Regions from separate parts of the Alteromonas sp. 5NS40-0096 genome, predicted to be linked through region 1. Evidence: predicted binding sites of a transcription regulator. Region 1 holds the regulator's gene; the other holds the start of a gene.

What was found. The regulator FNR, encoded in region 1, switches genes on or off when oxygen is low (the NO sensors DNR and NnrR bind a similar motif). The targets are predictions, from matches to a motif close to TTGATCTAGATCAA.
Region 2: a site for FNR is predicted at 2,572-2,585, ahead of AC27G9_RS12540 (OmpW family outer membrane protein). Genes of this name have one in related genera too.

What each region holds. Positions count from the first base shown of each region.
Region 1 covers NZ_BAAJLQ010000001.1:718,245-725,830, forward strand. Annotated here, with positions in the region: gene AC27G9_RS03240 (heavy metal translocating P-type ATPase) at 1-1,710, shown strand, start outside; gene ccoS (cbb3-type cytochrome oxidase assembly protein CcoS) at 1,721-1,924, shown strand; gene AC27G9_RS03250 (sulfite exporter TauE/SafE family protein) at 1,917-2,591, shown strand; gene fnr (fumarate/nitrate reduction transcriptional regulator Fnr) at 2,612-3,349, shown strand; gene uspE (universal stress protein UspE) at 3,469-4,392, shown strand; gene ttcA (tRNA 2-thiocytidine(32) synthetase TtcA) at 4,498-5,448, shown strand; gene rssA (patatin-like phospholipase RssA) at 5,448-6,347, shown strand; gene AC27G9_RS03275 (LysR family transcriptional regulator) at 6,344-7,252, opposite strand; gene AC27G9_RS03280 (NAD(P)H-dependent oxidoreductase) at 7,369-7,586, shown strand, end outside.
Region 2 covers NZ_BAAJLQ010000004.1:279-7,864, forward strand. Annotated here, with positions in the region: gene AC27G9_RS12525 (gamma carbonic anhydrase family protein) at 1-499, shown strand, start outside; gene aroE (shikimate dehydrogenase) at 517-1,353, opposite strand; gene AC27G9_RS12535 (group II truncated hemoglobin) at 1,391-1,789, shown strand; gene AC27G9_RS12540 (OmpW family outer membrane protein) at 1,839-2,510, opposite strand; gene hemF (oxygen-dependent coproporphyrinogen oxidase) at 2,652-3,584, opposite strand; gene tsaC (L-threonylcarbamoyladenylate synthase type 1 TsaC) at 3,587-4,156, opposite strand; gene AC27G9_RS12555 (DNA topoisomerase family protein) at 4,163-4,708, opposite strand; gene AC27G9_RS12560 (DUF494 family protein) at 4,753-5,229, opposite strand; gene dprA (DNA-processing protein DprA) at 5,232-6,341, opposite strand; gene AC27G9_RS12570 (LysM peptidoglycan-binding domain-containing protein) at 6,383-7,465, opposite strand.

The DNA.
Region 1 (7,586 bases):
ACGCCTGTTGTCTTGTATTCGGGAAGTGTTTTCTATGTTGGAGCGTCCAAGGCACTGTCAGCACGTACGGTCAATATGGATGTTCCGGTCACGATCGCGATTTTTGGAACCTATGTAGCGGGTATTAAGTCAGTCCTAAGCGAGTCTGGTGACGTCTATTTTGAATCGATTTGCATGTTCGTATTCTTGTTATTACTCAGCCGCTACCTAGAACACCGTTCAAGACACAAAGCCGCTCAAATCTCCGCAAATATGATGCAGCATATGCCTGTCACGGCCACGTTGGTCTCTGACAATGGCAATTTAGATCAGTGTTTAGCAAAACAGCTACAAACAGGGCAAACCGTACTGGTTAAAGCAGGGGAAATCATCCCTGTCGATGGGCAAGTCATTGATGGAATCAGTGCGGTCGATGAGTCTATGCTAACAGGCGAGTTCAAACCGGTGTCCAAATCGCGTGGTGACGCGGTGTACGGTGGCACAGTGTCGCAGACTGGTGCATTAACAATCGAAGTGACCCAAACCTTAAAAAATGCATTAGTAAGTCAAATCATCAGATTGCAGTCTTCTGCAATGGCAACCAAGCCCAAAGTCGCGGCGACAGCCGATACCTTCTCACGTTACTTTGTTATGGCGGTGCTAGGATTATCCGCCCTCACCTTCGGATTTTGGTCGTTTCAGGGTAGTAGTGACGCATTTTGGATCACGATTTCAGTGCTAGTTGCCACCTGCCCTTGCGCTTTGGGTCTTGCAACGCCTTCGGCGTTGACATGTGCTATGGCAAAACTCAATCGCGGTGGGGTTTTACTCAAGCGAGCCGACGCACTCGAACAGCTCACTGCGATAGATACTATTGCACTCGATAAAACGGGAACGTTAACGCAAGGAAAGTTCTCAGTGACAAAAGCCTGGTATGCCGACGGTACTGACAGCGCTTTGCTTTACGACATTGTTTGTACTTTAGAAGCGCGCTCAGAACACCCCATTGCCAGCGCATTTACCTCACAAAATGCTTTACCTCAGCTTTTAGACTTCAAGGTTGTGCCAGGAAAAGGCGTTGAGGGTAGTATCGGCCAAGAGAAATACCGATTGGGGTCAAAGCATTTTGCAGGCGCGAAAACCGAACAGCACTGGGGAAATGTCTATCTGTGTAATGAACAAAACCAATGCCTTGCCGTTTTTGAAGTCACAGACAATATCAAAGACGGTATTGCAGAGGTGTTGAAAAGCCTAGACGCTTACACACTATGCTTGATAAGCGGTGATACTCAACAACACGTTTCATCAGTCGCCAATACACTCAATATCGACACCTTGTTCGCCGAGCAAACCCCCGAGGACAAGTACAAAACGGTAAAAGCGCTACAGGCCAAAGGGCACAATGTAATGATGTTAGGCGATGGTATCAATGATGCGCCTGTTCTCGCGAGTGCTGATGTCTCGGTTGCCGTCGGCAACGCTACTGACGTAGCGAAGAATGCTGCAGATGTTATCTTGCTGTCTAATGAACTAGATAACGTCCCCGAACTTCTAGAAACTGCTCGCGCCACTAAGCTAAAAATCAAGCAGAACATTGCATGGGCAGTTGGGTATAATGTACTGATATTACCTTTCGCTGTATCTGGCATGCTGACACCATGGCTCGCAGTGATTGGCATGTCATTGAGTAGTATTATTGTCGTTTCAAACTCGACCCGTTTGTTAAAATAGGGCTAGCATAGTGAGTATTATTTACGTATTGATCCCTCTGGCTGTCATTATCGTGGCAATTGCGATTGGCGTCTTTTTTTGGGCTGTTAAATCAAACCAATTTGAAGACTTAGAGCGTCAGGGATATAGCATTTTGTTCGACGACGACCTACCAAAAGAACAAAGACGACAGCCCGACGTACAGCAGCCGGACTCTCAAACCAAGAATGACTGACTTTAACGTATTCTCTGCGTTTCTTATTGGTGTAGCAGGCGGCGTACATTGCGTTGGTATGTGTGGTGGTATTGCTACGGCGTTTGGCGCAACGATTCCGTCTCATCACCCTAAGAACGCTTATATCGCGTTATACAACCTCGGTAGAATATTAAGTTACACGGTTGCTGGAGGCATCACCGGCTTTTTGGGAGGCGTTGTATCGCTGTCACTGCGTAATGGATTAGTTTATCTATCTATTGTAAGCGGCATTATACTCTTGCTACTCGCTTGTTACTTGGGTAACTGGTGGCGAATATTAACCGCAATCGAAGCGCTCGGTTCTCGGGTCTGGAAGCGAATCCAGCCTTTGTCTAAACGGTTTTTGCCAGTTGATTCCTATGGTAAAGCGTTGGGTTACGGCATGATCTGGGGTTGGCTACCGTGTGGGCTGGTTTACTCTACACTGACATGGTCAATGGCGTCTGGCGATGCCCTAAACGGCGCTGCCATCATGCTAGCGTTCGGCTTGGGCACGCTGCCAACACTCTTTGCAGCCAGTTTATCCGCACAATGGTTGGTCAAAGGTTTTCGGCACCCCGTTGTTAAACAATGCATTGCCACTTTAGTCGCAATATATGCAGTTTTCTTGATTTATAATGGTTACAATAGTATCTATAACGCTTAGGCAAAGGACCCGGAACGACTATGAGCAAGACCAGCGATTTTTCAATACATTGTCAAAACTGTAGTTTCAGTCACCTGTGTTTACCAGTTGCGCTCAATAAAACAGAAATTGAGTCATTGGACGACATTGTTGAACGAAAAAAGCCACTGCATAAAAATGATAAGTTAATTCGTTCTGGTGACAGCTTCACAGCCTTGTACGCGGTGAGAAGCGGTTCGTTCAAATCGTTCGTCAGTGCCAAAGATGGCGAAGAGCAAATCATAGGGTTTCATTTTCCTGGTGACATTATTGGCTTTGATGCGCTGCGCAACAATACCCATGAAAGCTACACCCAAGCCCTAGAAACCGCCATGGTCTGCGAATTGCCCTACGACACATTAGACAAAATGTCGGTACAACTACCTAAGCTGCGCCACCAAATCATGAGTTTTATGAGTGCAGAGATAAAGCAAGACAATGAAATGATGATGTTGTTAAACAAGCGTACCGCAGAAGAACGCTTGATCTATTTTATCGCGCAATTGTCGCAACGTTTTGAAGAACGGGGCTTCTCATCTCGAGAATTTAATTTATCAATGACCCGAAACGAGATTGGAAACTACTTGGGTCTTACGGTCGAAACGATTTCCCGTTTACTTACGCGTTTTCAAAAAGAAGGCATTATTCAGGTTGACGGTAAGCTTATTACCATCACGGATTTCGACGCGATGGAAGACAAACTCAACAATATGGGCGTGCAAACAAAAGAGGTGATTTAAGCCTCTTTTTGATCCAAAACAAATCACATTTTTCTATATTCGACCTACACTTATGTAAAGAGGCAACACTAACGTTGGTTCGTTGTGTTTAATGACTATTGCATTAGGGAAGGTCGCATATGATTAACTACAATCACTTACTCGCTATCATTGAGCCTGATAGAGACAATCAACCTGCCCTATCCCGGGCGATCGAACTTGCCGAAAAGACGGAAGCCAGCATTACGGCATACATGGTGATCTACGATTTCTCGTACGAAATGACAACCATGCTCTCATCAGATGAACGAGAAGCCATGCGAGAAGCCGTAATCAAAGATCGTCAAGCTTGGTTGGAGGATGAGTTAAAACACTACAAAAGTAACGCAGCAATAAAGGTGGTTGTTGAATGGCACAATCGCGCCTATGAATCCATTATACGCTTTGCCATGGCACACAGCTGTGACATCGTTGTAAAGGCCACAAAACCTCACGATGATCTGACTTCAGTCATTTTTACGCCTACGGATTGGCATTTGTTACGCAAATGTCCTTCTCCGGTGTTGTTAGTAAAAGACCACGATTGGCCTGAGGATGGTAACATTATTGCAGCCGTCAACGTCGGCACCGAAGACAGAGAGCATGCGCAGCTCAACGACAAACTCACCGTGATTGCGAAAGACTATGCAGACTTGCTGATTGGCAAGGTTAACTTGGTTAACTGCTACCCCAGTACACCGCTCAACATCGCGATAGAGGTCCCAGAGTTTGACCCAACGACTTACAATGATTCTGTGCGAAATCATCATCTACAAGAGATAGAACGTCACTCTAATCGATACGATATTCCGCTTGAACGATGTCACGTAAAAGAAGGCTTGCCGGAAAGCGTGATACCACAAATTGCAGACGCCGTTGATGCGGAACTCGTCATCATAGGCACCGTGGGTCGCGTTGGTCTATCAGCGGCGTTAATTGGCAACACCGCTGAGCATGTAATCGATAGTTTGCAGTGTGACGTGCTTGCGATCAAACCCGACGGTTTCCAATCCCCAATACGCTAATATCCAATGGATAAACGCGCTGACTCTGTTTAGAACTAAGGCTATGCGCAGGTGCGGGCATTTTGTATAATGCCCGCTTTTCGAGTAATAGAGCACGTTTCGCGCATGAATCAGAACGCAGTAGAAGCCAAGTTGACAGAATCCGGCTCAACCAGTTCACAACAAAAAGCCAAGTACAACTTCAATAAATTACAAAAACGCCTACGACGAAATGTCGGTAAAGCGATTGAAGACTTTGGCATGATTGAAGCAAACGATAGAATCATGGTTTGTCTTTCCGGAGGAAAAGACAGCTACACCATGCTCGATATCCTCATGTTCTTGCGTAAGATAGCTCCTATCGACTTTGATATCGTCGCGGTCAACTTAGACCAGAAGCAACCGGGCTTCCCAGAACATATTCTGCCCCAATACCTCGAGAGTGTCGGTGTTGAATACAAGATCGTAGAAGAAGATACCTACTCTATTGTCAAAGACAAGATCCCGGAAGGTAAGACTACCTGTTCTTTGTGTTCTCGATTGCGCCGAGGCATTTTGTACCGAACGGCTACCGAATTAGGCGCAACCAAAATTGCGCTGGGACATCACAGGGACGATATGTTAGAAACCCTGTTTTTGAATATGTTTCACGGTGGCAAACTGAAATCAATGCCGCCTAAATTAGTCAGTGATGATGGTAAACATATCGTAATCCGCCCTTTGGCTTACTGCAGCGAAAAGGATATTGTTAAATACTCAAACATTGCCGATTTTCCTATCATCCCGTGCAACCTTTGTGGTTCACAAGAAAATTTGCAAAGAAAACATATCAAAGCGATGTTGCAAGACTGGGACAAACGGTTCCCTGGCCGCATTGAATCCATGTTTCGCTCTATTCAGAACGTGGCACCTACACACCTTGCAGATAAAAACTTACACGACTTTAAAAGCATTGAAACTACTGGAGCGCCGGTAAAAGATGGTGACATAGGTTTTGATGCACCAACATTTGAAGTTGCACAAGAAAACATGGAAGATGCTATTCCAATCGTCAATATCATGGAAGCAAAACAGTAATGAAAATAGGCCTAGCTTTAGGTGCGGGCGCAGCTCGCGGATGGACCCACATTGGCATCATAAAGGCACTTGAAGAGCTGGGTATTAAAATCGACGTAGTGGCAGGTTGCTCCATCGGCGCTTACGTCGGTGCAGCGTATGCCAGCGGCAAACTAGAAGCATTGCAGGAATGGGCGTTCTCGCTTTCCGAATGGCAGGTACTCTCCCTTATGGGTGTTGGTATCCGAAAAGGGGGAATTGCGAGTGGCCAGAAAGTATTTGATAAACTGATAGAAGACTTCAGTGCGCCGACATTTGAGTCGATGGATTTACCATTTGGTTGCGTCGCGACTGATCTTTCGACAGGCAGAGAAGTGATCTTTAAAAAAGGTGACGTAGGGGAACCTGTCAAAGCTTCTTGTGCGATTCCCGCCCTGTTTTCTCCCGTCGCAAAGGACGGTAAGTGGTTGGTAGATGGTGCGGTAGTCAATCCCGTTCCGGTTAATTTGTGCCGCCAACTTGGGGCAGATTTTGTTATCGCCGTCAATTTAAATGCTGACTTTAGACCACAGCGTTTGGTACAAACTCGCCTTGAGCACGAAGCAGCGAATCGCAAGACAGACGATTTTTTCTCAAAAAGTCAAAACGTGCTACGCCAGTGGTTTTCACCTGAGACAACTGCAGAGAAGAACGAAAATCCACCTGGTATCTTCAGTGTGATGAGCAGTGCACTAGAAATTCTTCAAGCGCGTGTCACCCGCTCTCGTTTAGCAGGCGATCCGCCGGATATATTGCTCGAACCGCAACTCACTGACGTGGGTATCATGGAATTTCATCGTGCCGAAGACTTGTTTGAAAAAGGCAAACAAACGGTGTCTCGTATCGAAGAGCAGATTCGCTACCAGTTGTTACTGAGTTAAGCCCGAAAATGTGTGGTGCTGTCGAGCAAAAAGTCGATAAGCACCCTCACCCGCCTCGCTTTTTGCGAGTTTTGCATGAAGTAAATGTACAAACCTGGGTATTCATCCCAGTATTGCTCTAGTAATGGCGACAACTGCCCCTCAGTAAATTGATTTTCAATCATCGGTGTGACGATCCTTCCGATACCAAGACCTTTAATTGCAGCGTCTATCATTGCATCAGTGTCATTGACAATTAACGCGGTTTTTCCTCTAACGGTATGCTGTTGTCCATTATCATTGAGTAATAGTGGCGCTATTTGATTAGAACCAATAAAGCGGTACTGAATAAACTTGTGTTCACTGACGTCTGAGAGTGTTTTCGGTAAGCCGTATTTCGCCAAATAATCCTTAGAAGCAAACAGTGCTTCTTTCATTGGCGATGTTAACGGTCTTGCCACCATTCCATCTTGAATACGATGACCAAAACGAATACCCACATCAAAACCTTCATCCAAAATATTGACAACTTTGTCGCTAATCGATATTTCCAGTTCAATGTCGGGGTAAAGATGACAGAATTGGGCGTAGTAAGGCTTGAGCAAAAAATCGTAAACAAACTTTGGAAGCGTAATGCGAACGCGGCCTGAAGGTGCCTTATTGAGATCTTGCAGGCTATCGACTGCGAGTTCTAGACTCGACAGATGATCACCAATACGCTCGTATAACAGTTGTCCAGCCTGCGTTAATTCTATTCGCCTCGTACTTCGGCTAAATAGAGGCATGCCTATCTTTGCCTCAAGCGACTTGAGTGATTGACTGACCGAGGGTGCGGCAATTTCAAGCTGTCTCGCCGCCCCTCGAATACTGCCTTCTTTTACGATTGTACTGAAAACCGCCAATTGATTGTACGTTGCGCCTTTCACACGCACCTCATTGTAAACATTAACCTAACAGACTTAGTTAATTTAACCGCCTAAAAACTATTAGTGTCAAGGAGTAAACTACACAGACTTTAAATTGAATCACCTACGAGGACACGATGAGTAAGGTATTAGTTATTTCTGGTCACCCTGATCTAGCCCATTCATACACCAATTCTGCGATCATAAAGCAGTTAGAGGGCTCCTTATCAAGTACAGAAATTCGTAGACTCGATACACTGTACCCCGATTACCAAATCGATATAGAGCAAGAGCAGAAAGCACTGATTAACGCTGATATCATTATTCTTCAATTTCCATTTTACTGGTACTCAGT
Region 2 (7,586 bases), on a different contig from region 1:
TAATATAGGTGAAGCTTGCTATATCGATGAAACGTCGGTGATCGTAGGCGACGTCAACGTTGGCGATAGTTCAAGTATCTGGCCTCTAGTCGCGGCCAGAGGCGACGTTAACTACATTACTATCGGTTCGAGAACCAATGTTCAAGATGGCACAGTGCTGCACGTTACAAGAAAGTCATCAGCAAATCCTGATGGCTACCCGCTAATTATCGGTGATGATGTTACCGTTGGTCATAAATGCATGTTGCATGGATGTTCGCTGGGTAATCGAATATTAGTAGGTATGGGCGCTATCATTATGGACGGAGCGGTCGTTCAAGATGATGTATTTATAGGAGCTGGTACGCTAGTCCCTCCCAACAAAGTATTGGAAAGCGGCTACCTGTATGTTGGTAACCCAATGCAGAAAAAGCGCCCACTAAATGAAAGTGAGATGGCTTTTCTTAAAATATCAGCCGACAACTACGTTAAATTGAAAGACGACTACCTGCAAGAATGATGCTCTTAGAGGGGTTACTACCCCTCTTTTTGGCCACTTATTCTATCTCTTAGCACTTTTGCAACTTTATCGGTAGGTGGATTTTGCCCCGTCCATATAGAAAAAGCCGCTGCAGCCTGCTCAACTAACATACCCAACCCATCGAGCTGAAGTTGGCTTCCGAGAGCTTTAGCTTTCTGCATAAATACCGTAGCACTAGCCCCATAAACCATATCATATGCCACGGCCCCCGACGAAAATACGGCATCAGGCATAGCAGGGACAGTATTGTTTAAACTCGCTGATGTTGAATTGATCACAACAGAGGGTGGGTTTGGCAGCGGAGCATCAACACTATCTAGCGCGGTTACCCTTTGGTCATTAGCTTCTTCTACCAGTGCAATCGCTTTATCTTTACTTCGGTTTAATACATATATATGTGCGACACCAGCGTTAAGTAAAGGATGAATGACACCTCTCGTTGCACCACCCGCCCCCAAAATAAGAACATAGCTGTTTTGTAATAGCACCTGATGCGCAAGTAAGTCATTAACTAAACCGATACCGTCAGTGTTGTAAGCTTTTAAGTTGCCTGATGGTTGTCGATGGAGGGTATTTGCAGCCCCAGCCAATTTGGCTGCAGCATCGTGCTCGTCCGCTAACGCAAATACTCGTTCTTTGAATGGGACGGTAAAGTTACCTCCCAGTGCCCCCTCTTTAAAAAAGAAGTCGTTTACTTCTGACTCAAATGCTTCCAATGATCCGCAACGCTTATCATATTCAATAACCTCGCCGCACGATTCAGCAAACATTTGATGAATAAGTGGTGATAGACTATGGGCAATAGGATTTCCAAATACGGCGAACTTTTTCATGGCAATCTCAGCATTGGTACAACAGTTAAAAGAAAAGATGAATAAAGGCAAACAGCCTGTCACTCCCTACGATATTATCGGAGGAGAAGAAGGTGTCGTAACTTTAGCGAATCGATTCTACGATATTATGGAGTCAGATCCACAAGCAGAAGCGTTATATGCTATTCATCCAAAGCCACTGGACAATATTAGGCGGGTTTTTGCGCTGTACTTAGCTATGTGGTTAGGCGGACCTAACGATTACGAACAAGAACGCGGACACCCGAGGTTAAGAGCCCGACATTTGCCGTTTAAAGTTACGCCAGCGCTAAAGGCACAATGGATGTATTGCATGAAAAAGGCGCTATATGAACAAGTTGATAATATCGCATTGGCTGACAACTTAAGCGAAGCCTTAAATCAGCTCGCTGAACATATGATCAATACGGAAGAATAAAAAAGGCCAGCATTAGCTGGCCAAAACAGGCAGTGCGAAAATGCGGTACTTAAAAGGTGTAACCGACAGAAATGGTATATACGTAAGGATCAATTTCAATATCAGCAACTTCACCAGCCGTACCATTCAAATTAAAAGACGCCTCTGTGTCGATATCAATCCAACGAACTGATGCGTTGATAGACCATTTTTCATCAAGAATATAGTCAAGACCGACTTGCGCGGTTAAACCGAAAGAATTATCCAAAGACAAATCGGCCAGCCCTGCACCATCGTTCGCAGCGGTAAATTCCTCGTCAAAGAAAATCGTGTAATTAATGCCTGCACCTACATAGGGCTGCAGCTTACTGTCAGGACTATTAAAATAGTAGTTTGCAGTCAGTGACGGCGGTAAGTGTGTGACTTCGCCTAATTGGTTGCCCGTACCAAGAGGGTCTACCACACCAAAGTTGACGTCATGTTTAAACGGCGTTGCGGCTAATAATTCGATATTAATATTGTCAGTAAGAAAATAGGCAATATTCAAACCCAGTTGAGTATTGTCATCGACCGTAACGTTAACGCCTAAATCTGAACCACCGACAAATATGTTGCTTGAAGATTCGTCTGGAGCAACAGTAGTAAGGCCCGCACGCACCAAGATGTCACCTTTGCTATGTGCCATGACATTGGGAGCTATTAGAAGTGCACCTACAGCTAACGCGGCTAATGATTTTTTCATGTGTTATCTCGCTCTATTCAAGTGTATGGGCACACTCTAATAGAGCAAAGCCGAGGTAGAGTTGATCTAGAACAAGTCTAAACAGGGCTAATCTGGACTAAAGATAACAAGTTGATCTGTGTCAAATGAAGCGGGCCTAGATCACCAATCTGTCGGTGTGAGCCAGGTTTGCAACTTCGCTTCAGGGCTATCTGGCAAGGGCTCATAGCTGTATTCCCAACGCGCAAGAGGGGGCATAGACATCAATATTGACTCAGTCCTTCCTCCCGTCTGTAAACCAAACAAGGTCCCTCTGTCATAAACCAAATTGAATTCGACATAACGACCACGACGGTAAAGCTGAAACTGACGCTCGCTCTCCGAAAACGCTGTTGTCTTGCGCTTTTCAACGATGGGAATATAGGCATCTAGGAAGCCATTCCCCACGGCTTGCATGTAATCAAAGCTTTTCTCAAACCCCCATTGATTGAGATCGTCAAAAAATAGGCCACCTACACCGCGAGTTTCATTTCGGTGTTTCAAAAAGAAATAGTTATCGCACCACGCCTTGTGTTCTTTATAGACAGATTCACCAAATGGCAAACAAAGCTTTTTAGCCGTATCGTGCCAATGTTGCACGTCCTCTTTGAAAGGATAAAAAGGTGTGAGATCAAAACCACCACCGAACCACCATATGGGCGTTTCTCCTTCTTTTTCCGCTATAAAAAATCTCACATTAGCATGAGATGTCGGGATATACGGATTATGAGGGTGGATAACTAAGGAAACCCCCATTGCCTGAAACTTACGACCTGCTAACTCTGGCCTATGTGCCGTTGCAGAAGCCGGCATCTGGTCGCCAAACACATGAGAGAAATTCACACCACCCTGTTCAATAACTGCACCGTTTTTGAGTACGCGGGAGCGACCCCCCCCTCCCTGTTCTCTGGTCCATTGATCTTCGTTAAACTGTCCTTTTCCATCAGCTAATTCCAGTGTTTGACAGATATTATCCTGTAAGCTCAATAAGAATGCTTTTACACGAGCAATCGCCTCTTCAGCATTCTCGATGGTATCTAATTGCAGGGACTGCATAATTATCCTCGAATTGTGGCGAGTGTTTCGCCATCTTTAATGGTACTCGGTTTTGACTCTTGACCTATTTCGCCGGCGATGTACTTCACCTTTTGTCCAAAGTACTGAGCCGCTTGCGCCGCAGTTAGTGCAGGTACGAGGCCAGTTGGATTTGCACTGGTCGATACAAGTGGTTTATCTATGACATTGCAGATGTCTCGTACCGTTGGGTGCGCTGTCACTCTCACTGCAATTGTATGATGCTCACCCGTTACCCATTCACTGGCATATTCGCCTTTTGGCAATAACCAGGTTATAGGCCCGGGCCAACTTGAAAATATTTCAGCCCGTCTATCCTGCCGTATAGCATCGTCATTAACGTATGGGAGGAGTTGCGAATACGATGACGCCACCAAAATTAAACCTTTATTTTGTGGGCGCTGTTTCAGATTCAATAATTTTTCAATTGCATCAGCATTGTCTGGGTCACAACCAATCCCCATTACAGCTTCTGTTGGGTAGACGATAAGTTCCCCCTCATTAATAGCTGTAGCGACACGTGAATTCGTCGCCTCTAACTGCTCTTCAATCAACGTTATTTACTCAGCTGTATAATCGCAATCGGATTGGGGACACTGACGCTTTCCTTTCTTATCCAATAAGATGCCCCACCCACATTTAGGGCAAGACTCGGCTACTGGTGGGGAATTTACCACATATCGGCATTGCGGATAATGATTGCAGGCAAAAAATCGCTTGCCATATTTATTCGTCCGCTCAATCAACTCTCCTTCATTACACTGGGGACAAGTGATTGCCGTTTCGTGCTGTTGCTTAATTTGTTCAATGTGGTGGCAATCTGGGAAGTTGGTGCAACCGATGAACATGCCATAGCGGCCTTTTTTGATAGCCAACGGGCTAGCGCACTCGGGACATGATGTGCCAGCAATCTCTTTTAACGTTGTAGTTTGGTGTTCGTGAAGAGGTTTGATGAAGTCACAACCAGGATAACCTGAACAGCCAATGAAAGGGCCAGCCTTACCATGCCGGATCTGTAAACTTTGGCCACACTTTGGACACGGGCCATAAGCATCTTCCAGCGCATGCTCATGTGCACTGAAAAGGGAGTGATCTATCTTCGACATTTTTGCCTACTGTTTTACGCTCTCAATTCGACTTAGGGATGCGTCTAATGTAAAACACCATCCGGCTCGTCGAACAACAGATCTTCCATCTGCGCGTAAGCGTTTTCTTTACCTGGTACATTGAATAATACCATAAGGACAACCCACTTGAGGTCTTCCAAGCAAAATTCCGAAGAGTCTATTTCCATCACTCTATCAATGACCATCTCACGAGTTGACGCATCTAACACGCCAATTTGCTCAAGAAAGAGCAAAAAACCTCGACAACTTACGTCTAGCCTCATTTGTTCTTCGTGAGTATAGATTCGAGTGACACCAGAAGAAATTCCTCTGCAAAAATACGGCTTATTGTCCGTCTCTTGCAATGCCGCCAGTTTTTCCAACCATGCTAAGGCTTTGTAAATTTCGTCGTGATGAAATCCAGCGCGTACCAATTCATCAGTAAGTTCATCTTGGTCAACACGAATTTCCGTTTCACTGTGTATGAAATTTTCAAACAGATACATGAGGATGTCGAACATTGTTATTTCCCCCGCAATTTGATGTACCCACCAGGGACGGCGGATACCAGACCACGCAACTCGTATTGTAATAATCCTGCCATCACTTCAGAAGCTGGCAAGCCGTTGCGTTCGGCGATGATGTCTAACGCAGTAACATCATAATCAACACTATCTAATAATGATTCACTTGCCAAGTTTTGAGCACCACTTTTTTGATTAAATTTTTGTCCAGAATCGAAACGATTTTGCACGTCATATGGCAATGCGCCAAGAACATCATTGATGTCAGTAATCAGTGCCGCACCCTGTTGAATCAAATGATGGCAGCCTTGATGTGAAGGATTCATAACGTGGCCAGGAACAGCCATTACCTCTTTTCCTAGATCTGCGGCCATATTGGCAGTAATCAAGGTTCCACTTTTGATTTTTGCCTCAATGACTATTGTTGCACATGTTAAGCCAGCGATAATTCTGTTGCGGCGTGGAAAGTGCTGAGCTTTGGGTGGTGTACCAGGCCAAAATTCACTCACAATACAGCCGCCATAATCGACTATATCGCGATACAACACGCTGTTGCGCTTAGGGTAAATCACATCATTGCCACAACCAATGACCCCTATCGTTTTACCGATTTTGTCAAAAGCGCCGCGATGAGCAGCCGCGTCAATACCCATCGCCAAACCACTGACTACACATAGGCCTAGCTTACTTAGCTGACCGGCAAGGTCTTGCGCAAACGTTAGTCCTGACTGACTGGCATGCCGGCTACCTACCATTGCGATCATGGGTTGAGTTAATACTTCAGCCTTACCTGTAACAAAAAGGGCAAGTGGCGGAGAGGATAATTGTCTCAGAGAAGATGGATACAAGGGATCACTATAGGTAACGACATCATTGTAGTTGCCCTGTTGGTACCACCTGACGATAGAATCAACAAGTCGGTTGCTGCTGCGGTGGATCGCGTCAGCAAATTTGTGATGAACACCTTGGCCTAGGTTTGACGTTCTCAATATCTGTGTTGGTGTCGCCGCCAACTTGTCCATTAACGCTAGCCAGTCTCGTGGCGTAATCGTGCTTAGGGTAGACAGTTTAATCCATGCGAGCTGTTGTTCTGAGAGATTTGCTTTCACCAATATCGCCCCGTGGCGAGCGATATTGGTTCAATGGAGAGTTAAGGATTGGCAACTATCGCACCGCGTTTTACCAATTCGCTTGACCGTGTAATGATGCCATAGCTCGCTTTATCAAAAGTTTTGAAGACCACAAGTTCGCCAATTTTCAGAGCGGGTTGCTCAACAGTGGAACCGTCGTTGAATACACTGCGAACGACGTTACCTTCTTCTTCATACTTAGGTGAATCACCATCAATAATCGTCGGGCCTTGGGCATAAATTCCCATCACTGTACCCGGCTTAATATCGCGTTTACCTAAATCGAGAATGACAATATCGTATTTTCCAACCAATCCCCTAGAATGCAGATTGTCTACGATAAAACCTCTTTGCTCATCTGCAGCAATCAACTGCATCTCTTTTGCTGAACTAAATTTACCCGAAAACAGACGATCTCCGCGCTTGGCTTCGAAATTAGAGTCCTTTACTTTGATTAGCCATTCATCTCCCGCTCGAGACTCCACCATATCAGCATCGGCTATATGATGAATTTGTACGCCTAACTTCTCGCCATCCATATCCTCGATAGTAGACTGCTTGCGGACAATACGATACTGATCTTTAGCACGGCCAAATTTACGACTGAGCACCAAATCATCAGTGACAAATCGAATATCACCGGATTGATTTCCGAGGATATGCGGCAAACGCTCGTATGCGTCTTCGCTTAATATTTCATTTTGGTCAACATAAGGAGCAATCGCATCCCATGGCAACATATTAATCGGTGAGGGTTTTGTCGTTCTTGAGCTCGATGGGGTCAAAACAATGTGGGCTTTGTCTCGCTGGACTTCGATAACGGGTTCGCCATCAACATAGCGAATGGTGAGCACGTCACCGGGGTAAATCAAATGTGGATTGTTAATTTGAACATTGTTCCGCCACAACTCCGGCCATAGCCAAGGCTGTTCCAAAAACATGTTCGCGATATCCCACAAGGTATCGTTTTTCTTTACGGTGTAAGTGCTTGGTGCATCATCCTTGAGATCCACGCCGAAAGCAAAAGACGATGCGGCAACCAAAAAGCCTGCTGTAGCAAGGCATGTTAGTTTACTTGTTAATTTCTTGAGGCTGCTGCGCATAGCCAAATCTCCGCCCGAGGTTTCACACTAATGGTTTTATTTAATTTAATCTCTCGATGCGATTATGCCAATTGAATAATTTAAACTGCACGCATCATTGGATATACGTTAGAATAGTAAC